Regions from separate parts of the Paenibacillus hamazuiensis genome, predicted to be linked through region 2. Evidence: riboswitches for the same ligand, from Rfam matches in the RefSeq annotation. Region 2 holds a riboswitch; each other region holds the start of a gene.
The links. Region 2 has a riboswitch for cobalamin ahead of MYS68_RS25770 (S-layer homology domain-containing protein). Riboswitches for the same ligand answer to the same signal wherever they lie in the genome.
Positions count from the first base shown of each region.

Region 1 (5,056 bases), 1.9 Mb from region 2:
CCACGTCGGAGCGATCGTGGAAAACCCCGAGCTGTACAAGTTTATGACCGGGTACCAAAATCTCATTCATTTTGCCCGGATGATCCCCGGCGGAATAGATAAGGAGAGGATCGATGAAGTCGTCCGGCTCGTCGGACTGGAGCAGCGCATCCACGACAAAGTGAAGACGTACTCGCTCGGCATGAGGCAGCGGCTGGGCGTCGCCCAGGCGGTGCTGCATCGCCCGTCCGTGCTTATTTTGGACGAGCCGACCAACGGGCTCGATCCCGCCGGCATCCGCGAGCTGCGCGACTATTTGCGCGGGCTGGCCCGGGAAGAGGGACTCGCCGTGATCGTGTCGAGCCATCTGCTTTCCGAAATGGAGCTGATGTGCGACCGCATCGCGATCATTCAAAACGGCAAGCTGCTCGATGTGCGTTCCTTCAAGGAAACGCGGCAGGATGAAGAGGCGCTTGACGTGCGCTTCGAAGTGGACAGGCTTGATCAGGCTTGCACGATAGCGGAGGCCGCAACGGGAGGCAAGGTGAACGGCGGCGAAGGCGCGTTTACGGTGCGGCTGACCCGCCGGCAAATCGCGCGGCTGAACGCCGATCTGGTGGGAGCGGGCATCGGGGTGTTCGCCATCCATACGATGACCAAAACGCTGGAGGATCAGTTCCTCGAGGTGACGAGGGGGAATCGCATTGTTTAATATGGCGGAGCTTGTTCGCAACGAAAATATGAAAATTTATTTGCGGACCCGAACGTGGATTATGATCGCTATGCTTCCGGTCATCCTGCTCGGATTCGCCGTGATGATGAAATTTATCGTCAAAATGACCCCCGGCGGCGCGTTTGATTTCATGGCGATGGGCAGTCATTTGTCCACGCTGGCGTTTATTTTTTCGGTGATCGTGGCCGGAGACATCGTCGCCTCCGAATTTACGTGGGGAACGGTCAAGCTGCTGCTCATCCGCCCGGCCAGCCGCAGCAAAATTTTGCTGGCCAAATATATCGCCGTGATCTTGTTTATGGTTACCCTGCTTGCCGTGCTGTTCGTCAGCTCGTATTTTATCGGGCTGCTGTTTTTCGGAATCGGCGTTTCCGGCCCGGATGACGGACTCGGACGTATCGCGGCCGGGTACGGCTTTAAGCTTGTCGATACGCTGATGTCGGTGACGCTGGCGTTTATGATTTCCTCCGCGTTCCGCAGCAGCTCGCTGGCCATCGGCTTGTCGATGTTCCTGATGTTTACTGCGGAGCCGGCGGTTGGCGTGCTTTCGATGCTGCAGTACAGCTGGGTAAAATACGTACTGTTCGCCAACACGAACCTGGAGCCGTATTTTTACGGCGGAAAGCCGCTGCTGCCGGGGATGTCGCTCGGGTTTTCCGTGGCGATGCTCGTTATATATTGGGTTGTTTTTTATGCGGTCGCCTGGGCGCTGTTTACGAAGCGAGATGTCGCCGGGTAGAGAAAAACGACAAAACGCCAAGCCATGACATATGGGCTTGGCGTTTCTGCTTCGGACAAGGTTTGCGGTTTCGTTTACCAGGCGTAAGCTTTGGGGGCTTCTCCTCCGGGCCCCGGGAAAATCTCGTCCAGCCGCTTCAGCACGTCCTCGTCCAGCTTCAGCTCCACGACGCGCAGCGTGTTTTGGAACTGCTCCAGCGTGCGGGGGCCGATGATCGGCGCGGTCATGGCCGGATGCACGAGCGTCCAGGCGAGCGCCACGTTGGCTTCGCTCTCGCCGAGCTCCCGGCAAAGCTTGCCGAACGCCTCCAATTGGCCGCGATGCCGCTCCACCCGCTCCACGCTGCGCGCGCTTCTTGAACCCTGCGCCGGGTTCAAGGCGTTGCCGCCAAGAAGGCCCCCGTCGAGCGGGCTCCAGGCGATGACGCCGATGCCGTGCTCTTCGGCGGCGGGGAGCACTTCGAGCTCCGGCAGGCGGCAGAGCAGGCTGTATTTATGCTGCTCGGATACGAGGCCGAGGAAATGGCGGGCTTTGGCTTCGTATTGCGCTTTGACCAGGTCGCGTCCGGCGAAATTGCTGGCCCCGACGTAGCTGATTTTACCTTGTGCTATATGGGTTTGAAAAGCGTTCCACAATTCGTCCCACGAGACGTTGCGGTCGACATGGTGCATTTGGTACAGCTCGATATGGTCGGTTTGCAGCCGGCGCAGCGACGCCTCCAGGTGGCGGCGGATTTTGTAAGCGGATAACCCGCGCGGCGCGTTGGGGCCGTCGTTCGGATCTTCCATATCGCCGTACACCTTGGTGGCAAGCACGACCTTCTCCCGGCGTCCGCCGCCCTGGGCGAACCAGCGACCGATGATTTCCTCCGTTTTGCCGCGGGCTCCCGGGCCGCCGTATACGTTGGCCGTATCGAAGAAGTTGACTCCGGCGTCGAGCGCGGCGTCCATAATCCGGTACGCTTCCTTCTCGTCGGTATCGACGCCGAAGTTCATCGTGCCGAGGCACAGCCTGCTCACCTTAAGTCCCGATTTTCCGAGATAAGCATATTCCATAACCAAACCTCCTCAGGAAATATCTTCAATTCCATCATACGCGGACCGGCCTGTTTCTTAAAGTACGCAAATGCAGTAAAGATAGTGTCGCCGGGGATATTTAGTCACTTGAAGGTGAGTGCCGATCCATGCCCGAGGCGTTGCGTTAACCGACTTGCGTGGCGGTGACTGAACGGCGGGGGCAGCCCGCTTGTGTAAGATGTTATCAGCTTAAGCGGGAATATAGAGGAACTGAGGTTCGCTAAGTGGGCCGATTTCGATCATTTTTGGAAATTAGCGGAACTCAGATGTGTTATTTGCCTGTTTGCTCTATACAATTGCCATTTTCCACCGATTTAGCGCATCTCAGTTCCTCTATTTTTTCAGATATATCATTTTCCGGCAAATAGCGAACGTGAGTTCCTTTATTTTGTGAGCGCTGAGCCGCCCGCGATTTCGTGCGAACGCCTTACTCTGGCTGCAGTGTCCTGTCGAAGGAAGCTCGCTTCTATCGCTAGGTGGGGAGGTTTTAGCAAAATACGGTGGACGCTTTTCCGAAGTTCGTGGTATATTTTAAGCACAAAATCGAATATATTTTTTTGGGAATGGGTGTCGAGTTTATCGGACTCGACTTAATAGGGAAACCGGTGAAAATCCGGTACGGTCGCGCCACTGTAAGCGAGGAGCCGCTCCGAACGCCACTGTTTCGATCTGCGAAATGGGAAGGCAAGGGGCAATGGCCATGATCCGCAAGTCAGGAGACCTGCCTGTTCCGACAGCACCATTGGAACCTACGCGTAATTAGGGAGGTGTAAGGCGGCAGTGCAGCTCTGTCCGGCTTGTCGAGCAGACAAGTTTTTGCGGCGGGAGCACGACTTTGCTAACTTATACGTATTTCTTGAGCGCTGGGCATCTCCAATGGAGGTGCCTTTTTTCATGGGCAAAAGGGGCTTCCTCCGTGCGGTTCGACGAGAAAGGCGGAGAGGCGTTTGGCTTAAAAGTGTGGGCTGCTGCATGCTGTACCCAGTAAACAGGAAGGAAGATCGTCTTGGAGACATTGACGAAGGTACTGGACCGGATCGGACGGTTGGATTCGGTGGCGATGCGCCGCATGCGCATGCGTATGAACGATTTGACGAAGCCGCCGGGCAGCTTGGGTGCGCTGGAGGACATCGCGGTGGCGCTTGCCGGCATTCAGGCGACCGACAAGCCGCAAATCGGACGAAAAGCGATTGTTGTCATGTGCGGCGATCACGGGGTGACGGAAGAGGGCGTCAGCGCCTATCCTGCCTCGGTGACAGGGCTTATGATCGGCAATTTTGCCCGGGGGGCGGCAGCGGTCAATGTGCTTGCGCGGCTGACCGGGGCGCAGGTGCGGGTGGTCGATGTCGGCAGCCGTCTGGAGGAGGCGCCGGAAGGAATCGAATCGCGCCGGGTGCGCGGAGGAACCGCCAATATGGCCCTTGGTCCGGCGATGTCCCGGCGCGAGGCAGCGGAGGCGATCCGCATCGGTATTGAAACGGCCGAGGCGCTGGCGGACGGAGGCGCTGCGATGATCGGCCTCGGCGAAATGGGCATCGGCAACACGACCCCGAGCACGGCGATGGCGGCGGTGTTCACCGGGAGGCCGGTGCGCGAGCTGACAGGACGCGGGACGGGGCTGGACGATGCGGCGCTGGAGGCGAAGGCGCAAGTGATCGAGCGGGCGATCCGCGTGAATGCGCCGGATGCGTGCGACGTGATCGACGTCATCGCGAAGGTCGGCGGGCTCGAAATCGCCGGGCTGGCCGGCGTCATTCTCGGTGCGGCGTCGCGCCGCCTCGCGGTCGTCGTCGACGGCGTCATTACCGGTGCCGCCGCCTTGGCTGCGTACAGGCTGGAGCCGCGCTGCCGCGATTTCATGTTCGCCTCGCATGTATCGGCGGAGCCTGCGCACCGCGTTATGCTCGAGGAGCTGGGCCTTGCTCCTGCGCTTCACCTGGGCATGAGGCTCGGCGAGGGGACGGGAGCGGCGCTTGCTTTTCCGCTGTTCGATGCGGCTGTGCGCCTCGCGGAAGAGATGGCGACGTTCGCCGATCTCGGACTTCCGAGCCCCGCTCCGGAGCCGGAGGAGTACGCGCTCTATCCGGCGCCGCACGTACGGGAGGTGTATCGGGGCAGCAAGATACTTGCCGCCGGGTCCGGGGAGCGCGGGATGGCTTCGGGGCCGGACGGCGGTTCGCCGTTGGCCGAAGCGGAGCGGAAGGCAGCCGCGGCGATGGAGGGCGATCCGTTCGGCGGACAGGCGGCGGATCGGCCGGTTGCGGAAGCAAGGCGTGATCAGTCTGATGGGCACGGAATGGGAGCGGCAGCCGCCGGGATGTTCGGGGGTGCTTCGGCTGACGCCTCGTTTGGCGTTGGCGAAGCGGGACAGCCGATCGCCGGCGCGCAGGCGAAAGAGGCCGATCCGGCCGGAAGCGCCGCGCCAATAATCGCACCGGCGCCGGGAGGCGCTGCTGCGGCCCATCCCTTTACCGCCGCCGAGAAAGCGGCGGTGTACAAAGCGATCGAGCAGCGGAGGGACATCCGCTC
Region 1 covers NZ_JALRMO010000001.1:7,845,612-7,850,667, forward strand. Annotated here, with positions in the region: gene MYS68_RS34625 (ABC transporter ATP-binding protein) at 1-691, shown strand, start outside; gene MYS68_RS34630 (ABC transporter permease) at 693-1,451, shown strand; gene MYS68_RS34635 (aldo/keto reductase) at 1,526-2,506, opposite strand; cobalamin riboswitch at 3,076-3,270, shown strand; partial or broken gene cobT (nicotinate-nucleotide--dimethylbenzimidazole phosphoribosyltransferase) at 3,543-4,556, shown strand; gene bluB (5,6-dimethylbenzimidazole synthase) at 4,956-5,056, shown strand, end outside.
Region 1: it holds a riboswitch for cobalamin, as region 2 does, so the genes downstream of both, cobT (nicotinate-nucleotide--dimethylbenzimidazole phosphoribosyltransferase) here and MYS68_RS25770 (S-layer homology domain-containing protein) in region 2, are expected to answer to the same signal.

Region 2 (5,056 bases):
ATGTACGCAGCATCTCCAATGACAAATAAGCCGGGGATATGGGTTTGTCCCCATTCATCGGTCGCAATCCCGCCGATAGGCGTTGTTTCGCAGCCGAGCTGCTCCGCGAACGGTACGCTTTGCACGAATCGGGGAATCACGAAACCTCCGGCCCGCGGAATCTCGGTTCCGTCCGCGAACCGGACATGCTCCAAGCGCCCGTTTTGACCGACGAACGCCGCAATACGCTGCTCCATGACCACAATGCCTTTGGCTTGGAGCTGCTTTTTTTGTTCATCCGTCAGAGGCGCCCGGCCGTTTGTGCAGACGACCAAATCCTTGCTCCAATTGAAGAGCAGCTTGGCCGAGTGAAAAAAGGTCGGCAGTTCGGAAACGACGACAAGAGGTTGGTCCCGCAGTTCCCACCCGTCGCAATAAGGGCAGTTAAACAAGCTTTTTCCGTACAGCGGGTAAAAGCCTTCGATGTCCGGAAATATCTCCTTGACGCCCGTCGCGAGAATCAGCTTTCGCGCTTGAACGCGAACGTCGGACGAATCGAGCAGCTCGAACCCGGACTCCAGCTTGCGAACGGAAACGATTTCGGTTTGCAAATGATCGACAGACGGATACCGGAGCACCTCCTCGTAAGCAATGCGGCGGAACTCGGACGGCGTAATGCCGTCTCTCGTAATAAAACCGTGGGACGCATGCGTAACGGCATTTCGCGGCCGGTTGTTGTCGATCAAAGCGATACTTCGTCTTGCTCGGCCAAGCACGAGGGCAGCATTGAGACCGGCAGGTCCTCCGCCAATAATTGCGCAATCGTAAACCATCATAATCAGCTCCTTATAATTGGATATTAAAGACTCTTTATGTCCATAATTAGACATCCCGAGCAGATCGACCCGGAAGGCGAGTCCGCGCAATGAACCCGAACGGACACCGGCGCCGCTATAGCCTATCTCATATGCCGGCTGCCGATAAACGACCATCCGCACTTAAAGCGGCGTGGGCCAAGTCCCCCAGTCTTGAATCGGGGACTTATTGGATCTATAATATCCTTGAAGGCAGTAGTATGTCAAGCAGACAAGAAGTGACCGGAGCAAAATGCCGTTTTATCCCGCTTTCCCGGTTTATTTTTCCAATGAGTCGAGGCTTGCAAAAAAGGTTGGACGGCCCGCAAGGTTCGTGGTATCCTTTTAAAATAATTGAATATACTCGGATAGATGTCGAAGAGGGAGCCGGCGGCTCCATGCCTTCGGCAAACAGGGAAGTCCGGTGAAAATCCGGCACGGTCGCGCCACTGTAAGCGGGGAGCGTCTTCCACCAGGTCACTGTCTCCACAAGGAGGCGGGAAGACGGAAGAGCAGCTACGATCCGCAAAGTCAGGATATCTGCCTATCCGGGAGAACCGCCGCCTACGCGAACATAGGAGAGGGGAACGACTGCCTGTCAGGAACATTCTTCGCCTGCAAGTTTGTCAGCGCATCATTTCGGCATCCCTTTCTCCGGGATGCCTTTTTTGCTGTTTAGGAAATTATGCGGGGCCCCCAAAGTGTCAGGAATGCGCTGCAAAGGCCCGTTTCGCTTTGGGGAATTCGTTCGGTTCGCTTAGGCTATCAACAAAGAGAGGGGAATTTGCAAGACATGAAGAGATGTACCTATTTAAAAAAGACCGGCCTGATCCTGCTGAGCTGGTGCCTGCTGCTGTCCGTGCTGGGCGGGACGCCGTCTGCGTATGCGGACGAAGCGGGTAAGGGGCAGATCACGGTCCCGCAAGCGATGGAGGACGCGGCACGTTATATCATGACCGTGGACGGAAACGCGTTGACGGACTGGGACGCCTATGCGCTGGCGAAAGCCGGGAAGCCGGTTCCGGTCTCGTATTTGGCGGCGATCAGCGCCCAACTGGAGCAAAACGGCGGCCGCTACAGCAACGTCACCGACTATGCCCGGATTGCGCTGGGCGTGAAAGCGGCGGGAGGCAACCCGGAGCAGATTGCGGCCGGCAAGACGACGCTGAATTTTATCCAAAGCATTTATGATAACGATGCGATGACGGCGCAGGGCACGAACGGCGCGATTTACTCGCTGCTTGCCCTGAGCAGCGGTACATACGGCATTCCGCAAAACGCGAAATGGAGCGCCGATAAAATCGCAGCCTGGCTGATCCAGCAACAAAATGAGGACGGCGGCTGGCCGCTTGCGGCCGGTGGAGTGAGCAGCGTAGATATTACCGCATCCGCCATCGGCGCATTGTCCGCATACAAATCGCTGCCCGGCGTACAGCAGGCGATTGACGAAGGCGTCGACTGGCTGTCGGCAGTCCAACTGACGAACGGCGGTTTTTCGGAAAAGGGGATCGGCGAAAGCTCGGAGAGCGCCGCGCAGGTGATCATGGCGTTGTCCGCCGCCGGCGTCGACGCCCGCAGTACGGACTTTACGAAGGCAGGCGGCAATCCGCTCAGCTATTTGTTCAGCTACCGGCAAAGCGACGGCGGGTTCGCCCATGTGACCGGCGGCCCTTCCGGCGCGGGAGCGACCGGGCAGTCCTTGATGGCGCTGGCCGCCTATGAGGCGTTTACCGGCGGCAACAGCGGATCGTATGAAGCCGTCCTAAGCTCCGGCAATGGAGGAACGACCGGGGCTGTGAACGCTGCCGTCCGTGTCGTCGGGCCGGACAAAGTGATCGCCGATGGCTACGCTACGGCAAAGACCGCTTACGAGGCGGTAACCCAGGTGTTAAAAATTGCGGGTATCAAATATGAAGAAACGCCGGAGCATTTTTTCTTATCGGTAAACGGGATTTCCGGCAGCGGCGGCACTTATTGGTATTATAACGTCAAGCGACAAGGCGTATGGGATTACACCAACACCAACATGCTCGGCTTGTATGATTACGAGCTGCGCAGCGGCGACGAAATTTATTTGTACTACAGCGGATATGATACCGCGCTGGTCAAGTCGATCGAGGTTACTCCGGCGCTGCCGGTGGCCGGCCAAGCGTTCCAGGTGAAGGTGCAGCAGTCGGTGTGGAACTGGGTGTACAACCGGGAAGACGTAACCGTGGCATCCAGCGTTTATGTGGAGCTCGGCGGCAAAAAGGTGGAAACGGACGCCCAAGGCATAGCGCTGTTCCCGGACGGTCTTCCCGGCGGCACGTATAAGGCGGAAGTAACGGGATACCGCACCGGAACGGCTCCGAAAATCGTCACGGACTCCGCGACGGTGATGATCGGCTCGCTTCCTTCCGATCCGGCCATCGTCCGGATCGAAGGTTCTTCGGCGACACATGCGTCCGGAAAAGCTTATTTCACGAATTTGCTGGATAGCGTCCAGCAGCTGCTGACCGAGAAGCAGGTCCCTTTCCAAATCGTTAATTTCAGCTTCGGAAAATATATTAAATCGGTCGGGTCGGATGCCGATTCCTGGCTTTATGCCATCCATCGCGATGGCAAATGGGTCATTCCGATGGTGGGGATGGCGGATTACTCGCTTCAACCGGGCGAGGAAGCCGTTATCTATTACGGCGGATTCGACGCGCAATACAATCCGACGACGTACCTGATCGATTCGGTCACGCTGAATCCTGCGCAGCCGAAAGCGAACGAATCGTTCACCGTGACGGTGACCAAAACGAACGGCTTTGATGCGCCGGTTCCGGCCGCAGGGGTTTTGGTCAAAGTCGGGGATTTGACGGCGACGACGGACAGTCAGGGCGTCGCAACGTTTGCCGGACTGGCCGAAGGAACCTTCACGCTCGATATTTCCGGGTATGCTGCCGGAGGGGCGCCGACCGTCGTTCATACGGCGCAGACGATCACCATTCTGCCGAAATCGGGCGGCACGGGAACAGGCAGCGAACCGGTCATCTATTTAACCGTCATCGGGGACAAAGATATGGGGACGATTGTCTCGACATCGATGGCGCTGCGCAGCGGCGATACGGCATATTCCGTGTTGATTCGCGCGTTGGGCGCGGACCGTGTTGAGTCGTCCGGTTCGGGTCCGACGGCTTACGTGCGGGGCATCGACGGGCTGAAGGAGTTCGACCGGGGGCCGCTCAGCGGTTGGATGTACGCGGTCAACGGCAGCTACCTCAACTCGGGAGCCGCTACCGCCACGTTAAAAGCTGGAGATAAAGTATCCTGGCGTTATACGCTGAACGGCGGGACCGATTTGCGGAGCGAAGCGGGGGCAACCACAGCGGCGGCGACCGCACTTGGCGGTACGGCGCTGACCGAGGCGGTCAAGGAGCTGGGGCTTTCCTACGATAATAAGAAGCCGATCAGCGCCTTCGGAAAGACTGCCGTCGTCCTGAATGCCGATAAGAAAATGTCGGCGGCAGCCGCAGAATCGCTCCACAAAGAGCTGGCATCCAACAAGGTGTTCGTCGAGAAGCTGGTGTTTGCCGATACTTTTGCGACGGTGGCGGATGCAAAAGCGGAAGTTCAGCTGAATGTGCCGGCCGGCGCGCTTAAAAAAGTAACCGGATTGAAGGTGAGCGAGCTTCCTGCGGAGGAAGCGAAACGCAGCGAGCTTGTCTCGCCTATGTACGAATTCGGGCCGGCGGGGCTTTCCTTTGAAATGCCGGTGGAACTTTCGATCAAAGTGCCGAGCGCTGCGGATAACCTCGATCAATGGGCGCTCGTGTGGCTGAACGAGCAGACGAACGAGTGGATTCCGATTCCGGCCGTCATCGATGCCGAAACGGGCGTCGTGACCGGAATGGTCAACCATTTTACGAAATTCGCCGTTATCGATAAGTCGAAACTGCCGGCAGCGGACAGAGGATATTCGGCTGAAGATATCAGCCAGGCTATCGAGCGCGCGTCGGGGTGGCTGAAGAACGGAACGGAGCTTAGCGACTGGTCCGCTTACGCACTAAGCAAGGCGGGAGCGGCCGTTCCGGACGATTACACGTCTCGCGTCGCGGCCATGCTGAAGGAGAAAAACGGAACGTTCCGCAACGTCACCGATTACGAAAGATTGGCGCTCAGCGTACAGGCTGCAGGGGGCAATCCGGAATCGATCGGAGGGTTCAATCTGATCGAGCGTATTTATAACAACGAACGTA
Region 2 covers NZ_JALRMO010000001.1:5,930,149-5,935,204, reverse strand. Annotated here, with positions in the region: gene MYS68_RS25775 (NAD(P)/FAD-dependent oxidoreductase) at 1-812, opposite strand, end outside; cobalamin riboswitch at 1,189-1,395, shown strand; gene MYS68_RS25770 (S-layer homology domain-containing protein) at 1,627-5,056, shown strand, end outside.

Region 3 (5,056 bases), 640 kb from region 2:
ATGCCGTTGTAATACTGCGATATCGTCTCCGCCTTGATCTGCAGGAAGCGGTTGTTTTCGACCCAGCGAAAGACGCTGTCGATTTCTTCGGTCGTCGCCAGCGTTGTAAAAATGCTGCTGTACGATTTCGCATGGATCTGCTCCATCATGCCCATAAACCCGAGCACCGCCTTGCGCTGCAGCCCTTCCACATGCTCGAGTATTTTCGGCATGCCGACTCCGCCCTGCACCGTATCGAGCAGCGTCAGCCCTCCGAGCACCTTCATGTATAATTCTCGCTCAGCCTCACTCAAAGTCAGCCACGACATCTTGTCGTCGGAGAGCGGAATTTCCTCGTCCGTCCAAAACTGCATAATATTTTGATTCCAGAACGTGATCGAAAAATCGTCGTCCGGGCGGTTCCAATTCACAGCTTTCCAAGAACTCATCCTTGTCTCTCCCATTTCTGTATGTATCTTATACGGAGCAGCTGACGCACTCCTCAACGGACAAGCGGTTCGTCCGGGTGTAATACAGCGACTTCAAGCCTTTTTTCGCCGCGTAAATGTAATAGCGGGCGAGCTCCCTCGTCGTGACGTCGCTGTTGACGTGAAGCACGGTCGATATTCCCTGATCGACGTGTGCCTGGATTTCCGCGATCAGATCCAACACTTTGAACTGATTCATTTGGTAAGCCGATTTATAGAAAAAGTAATTATCAGGGCTCAAATACGGCATCGGATAGTAAGTCGTCGAATTGGCGTAAGTCCGCGTTTCGATCGTCTCCACTACCGGCATGACGCTGGACGTCGCGTTCTGGATGTAGGAAATGCTTTGCGTCGGAGCAATCGCCATCCGGTAGGCGTGGTACAGCCCGTGAGCCCGCACCGCTTCCTTCAGCTTCCTCCAATCTTCCGGAGACGGGACATGAATGCCCTCGAACAGCTGCTTTACCTTGTCCGTTACCGGGCGGAAGTCGGTTTCCGTATACCGGTCGAAATAGACTCCGCTCGCATAGTCCGACCGCTCGAAGCCGTCAAACGTGATGCCGGTTGTTTTGGCGATGTCCATGCTTTTTTCCAGCGAGTGGAAGTTCATCGTCATGAAAAAAGTGCGGGCGAAATCTTTCGCTTCTTCGCTTTCGTACGCGATTTGGTTTTTCGCCAAATAGCCGTGCAAATTCATCGCGCCGAGTCCGACCGAATGCAGCTCGCGGTTCGCTTTCGCTACGCCCGGCGCATTGGCGACACTCGTCATGTCGCTGACCGCCGTTAAGGCGATCATCCCTTCGTGCACCGATTCCTTGATCTTTTTCCGTTCCATCACATTGACGATGTTAAGGGACGCAAGATTGCAGCTTATATCTCTGCGGATCAGATCGGCCACGCCGTAATCGCCGATTTCCGACGTTTCCTGCAGCTGGAAAATTTCCGTGCACAGGTTCGACATCTTGATCGAACCGAGATTTTTCAATGCATGCACGCGGTTGGCGTTGCTTTTGTTCATGATGTACGGGTAGCCGGATTCGAGCTGGATCGTGGCGATCTTGACCAGCATATCCCGCGCGCTCATGACCGCTTTCTTGCGCACGCGGTCGTCGGCGAGCAGGGTGTCGTACATCTCGTCCATGTCCATATCGTCCAAATGCACGCCGTAAGCCTGACGGACCGTATACGGAGCGAACACGTGAAGCGGCTTGTTTTCCTCGGCAAGCTTGTAAAACTTATCCGGCACGATGAGTCCGATCGACAGCGTCTTCAGGCGCGTTTTCTCGTCGGCGTTAATTTTCTTGCTGTCGAGAAACTCCATGACATCCCAGCCGAAAATGTTGTAATACGCCGCTCCGGAACCTCTGCGCTGCCCCATCTGATCCGCGTAGGAAAACGCGTCCTCCATCAGCTTCAGCACCGGCATAATGCCTTTCGCCGCGCCTTCCACGCCTTTGATCGGCTCTCCCCGGCCGCGCAGCTTCGACAGATTGACGGCGACGCCGCCCCCGATTTTCGAAAGCTGCATGCAGACGCCAAGGATGAAGTTGATCGAATTCAGCGAATCGTCCATTTCGAGCAGGAAGCAGGACACCATCTCGCCGCGCCGGCTTTTGCCCGCATTCAGAAACGTCGGCGTGGCCGGCTGCAGCCGCTGCTCCATCATCGCCGAAGCGAGCGCCCTCGCCGCGCTCATATCGCCGCGGGCGAGATGCAGGGCGACGATCGCCACCCGGTCGGGATAATGCTCGAGATACAGCGAGCGGTCGTTGCTTTTCATCGCATAATCGGTATAAAATTTCGACGCCGCCATATAGGAAGGAAATTCGAAGCCGTAGCCGTGCGCGATCGCAAAAATCTCCTCCACATCGGCCTGCGAATACCGCTCGTACACATTCTCATAGTAGTCGTTGTCGATCATGTAGCGAATTTTAGACGCCGTATCGGCAAAGCGCATGCTCTTCGTATGTACTTCTTCCATGAAAGCCCGAACGGCTTCCTTATCTTTATCCAATTGGAAAAATCCGTCCGTTCCTCTTCGCATAAGCAAGTTGTTTAATTCAATGTGCCGCAACGAGGCTCACCTCTCTCTTAAATTTTTCCACATCGCCGCTTGTTCCGGACAGCTCGAATTTGCTCAGCACCGGCACTCCGTACTCGCGGGCGATCCGGTCCGCGCTCCGCGCAAAGCCTTCGCCCCAGTTGCGGTTGCCGCTGGCCGATACGCCGACGAGACGGCGATGGTTTCTTTTCAGAAAAGCGGCCACCTTATCCGGCACCTGACCGAACCCGGTCGTATATGTAACGAGCACGAACGGCTCGTCCACCGTCAATTGCTCTTCGATTTGTACCGCGGGCATATCCAGCTTGCCGACAAACCGCCGGACATTTCCCGTCTTGGAATCATAAACAATGAGCAAATCTCTCGTCTCCTTCCGGCATTCGCGAAGAATTCACCCGAATGAAAAAGCGCATCCGGCAAAGAAGGGCCGAATGCGCCAGTACGTGCACGCAACAAATGCGCACTTGCGTCTTGGACGAAGCGAACACCTTCCTGTTCTCCGCAGGGTGTGTATCTATGAACAGGCAGGTCTCCTGGCTCGAGGTTCAACGTACGTAAGGTCCGCCTTCCCGGCTTGTCCGACAAGACAATGCCAGTGGCTGCCCGGACCGATACTCCTCTCTTACAGTGGCGGGACCGCGCCGGCTTCTCACCGGCTTCCCTTTTAAGCGATTCGTCGTTTAACGGTCGAATCGCACCTATTCAAAACCATATGTAGTTAGTGAATTTAAATTTATATCAATATATTGTATTTGTCAATCTATTTCGGAGCATTGGTAGAAAAAGATTCCTCCCATTATCTTCACACTAAAGGCAATCTGTGTTACATTGAAAACGATTCGTAACACGAAGTTTCGGGAGAAGGTGGATCTTTTTGCGAAAAAATCGGCATAATGCCGCAAAACAAGGCTCCTGGCTCGGCTACGCCGGAGTCGTCGCACTGCTGCACGTGGCGGGCATCGCCTTTTTGTTCGTCGCTGCGCGGCAGCATCCGGGACTGTGGGGAATGGGGCTGCTCGCCTATACTCTGGGACTGCGCCACGCGTTTGACGTCGATCATATCGCAGCTATCGACAATACGGTCCGCAAGCTCGTCGAGCAAAAGAAAAACGCCCTCGGAGTCGGCTTTTATTTTTCTCTCGGTCATTCTAGCGTAGTGTTTCTGATGGCGATCGCCACGGCGCTCTCCGTCCACTGGGTGCAGGAGGAAATGCCGGAAATGCAGGAAATCGGCGGCATGATCGGCGCTTCGGTATCCGGCGCTTTCCTTGTGATCATCGGCATCATCAACCTGGTCATTTTAATCAATCTGTTCCGGCTGTTTCGCCAGTACCGCAAAGGAAGCAGCGGGCCCGACGAGTTCGAGCAGCTGCTGCAGTCGCGCGGATTTTTCTCCCGCCTGCTGAGCCCGCTGTACCGGTTCGTGAGCCGGAGCTGGCACGTGTATCCGCTCGGTTTTTTATTCGGCCTCGGCTTCGATACGGCAAGCGAAATCGCGCTGCTGGCGATATCGGCCGGAGCGGCCCAGGATCAGCTGCCCGTGCTCGGCATATTGTCGTTTCCGCTGCTGTTTGCTGCGGGGATGAGCCTGATGGACACCGCCGACGGCATTTTCATGAACAGGGCTTACCGCTGGGCTTTCAATACTCCTATGCGAAAGTTATACTATAATTTGTCGGTCACCGCGCTGGCCGTCGTAGCCGCTCTCTTGATCGGCACGATCGAGCTGGTTCAAGTCGTTTCCGAGAAGCTCGGCCTGTCCGGCGGCATCTGGGACCAGGTCCAAAACATCGACTTCGGCACGCTCGGCTATATGCTGGTCGCATTGTTCGTGCTGGCGTGGGCCGTCTCCGTCGCCATATGGAAATGGTTCCGGCTGGAGGAACGCTGGAGTTCTCTTGACGCTTAAAGGAGCATAACGATAACATGCTGACCCGTCTGTTCCGTCTGCTTCGCGCAGGCATATGGCTCTTGGCGGCGCTGCCCCTCGGATGGGGATGGCTGCCTGCCGCCGAGGCGCACCCGCTTAATAACGGCTACTCGCAAATCTCGATCGAAGGAAAGACCGTTCAATACGAGCTGACGATTCCTGAGCCCAGCCTGCTCGCGTACGATACGAACAAAGACAACAAGCTGGAGCCCGCCGAGCTGGATGCCCAGCGCGCGGCGCTCGAAGCTTATATTCGCGCGCATCTGGAGCTGGAAACGCCGTCCGGCCCGCTTCCGCTTGCCCTGAATTCCATAGAAACCACCGAAAAGACGGGGATTCCCGCCGTTTCGTTCCGCCTCAGCTTCGCCGGACAATCCGCCGTCACCGGCCTCACCATACGTTACAGCCTGCTGTTTGACGATGCCGATCCGCTGCATCTGAATTTCGCCGTCATTACGCGGGGCAACGATATGGACCAAACCGTCTTCGATACGATGAACCGCATATATCACTACGAGCCGATGGTCAGGACAAACATGCTGGGCTCCGCCTGGACCTTTTTTGTTCAGGGCCTCAAACATATTTTGGGAGGCTACG
Region 3 covers NZ_JALRMO010000001.1:5,286,075-5,291,130, forward strand. Annotated here, with positions in the region: gene nrdF (class 1b ribonucleoside-diphosphate reductase subunit beta) at 1-428, opposite strand, end outside; gene nrdE (class 1b ribonucleoside-diphosphate reductase subunit alpha) at 457-2,541, opposite strand; gene nrdI (class Ib ribonucleoside-diphosphate reductase assembly flavoprotein NrdI) at 2,528-2,887, opposite strand; cobalamin riboswitch at 3,036-3,246, opposite strand; gene MYS68_RS22895 (HoxN/HupN/NixA family nickel/cobalt transporter) at 3,404-4,438, shown strand; gene MYS68_RS22900 (HupE/UreJ family protein) at 4,456-5,056, shown strand, end outside.
Region 3: it holds a riboswitch for cobalamin, as region 2 does, so the genes downstream of both, nrdI (class Ib ribonucleoside-diphosphate reductase assembly flavoprotein NrdI) here and MYS68_RS25770 (S-layer homology domain-containing protein) in region 2, are expected to answer to the same signal.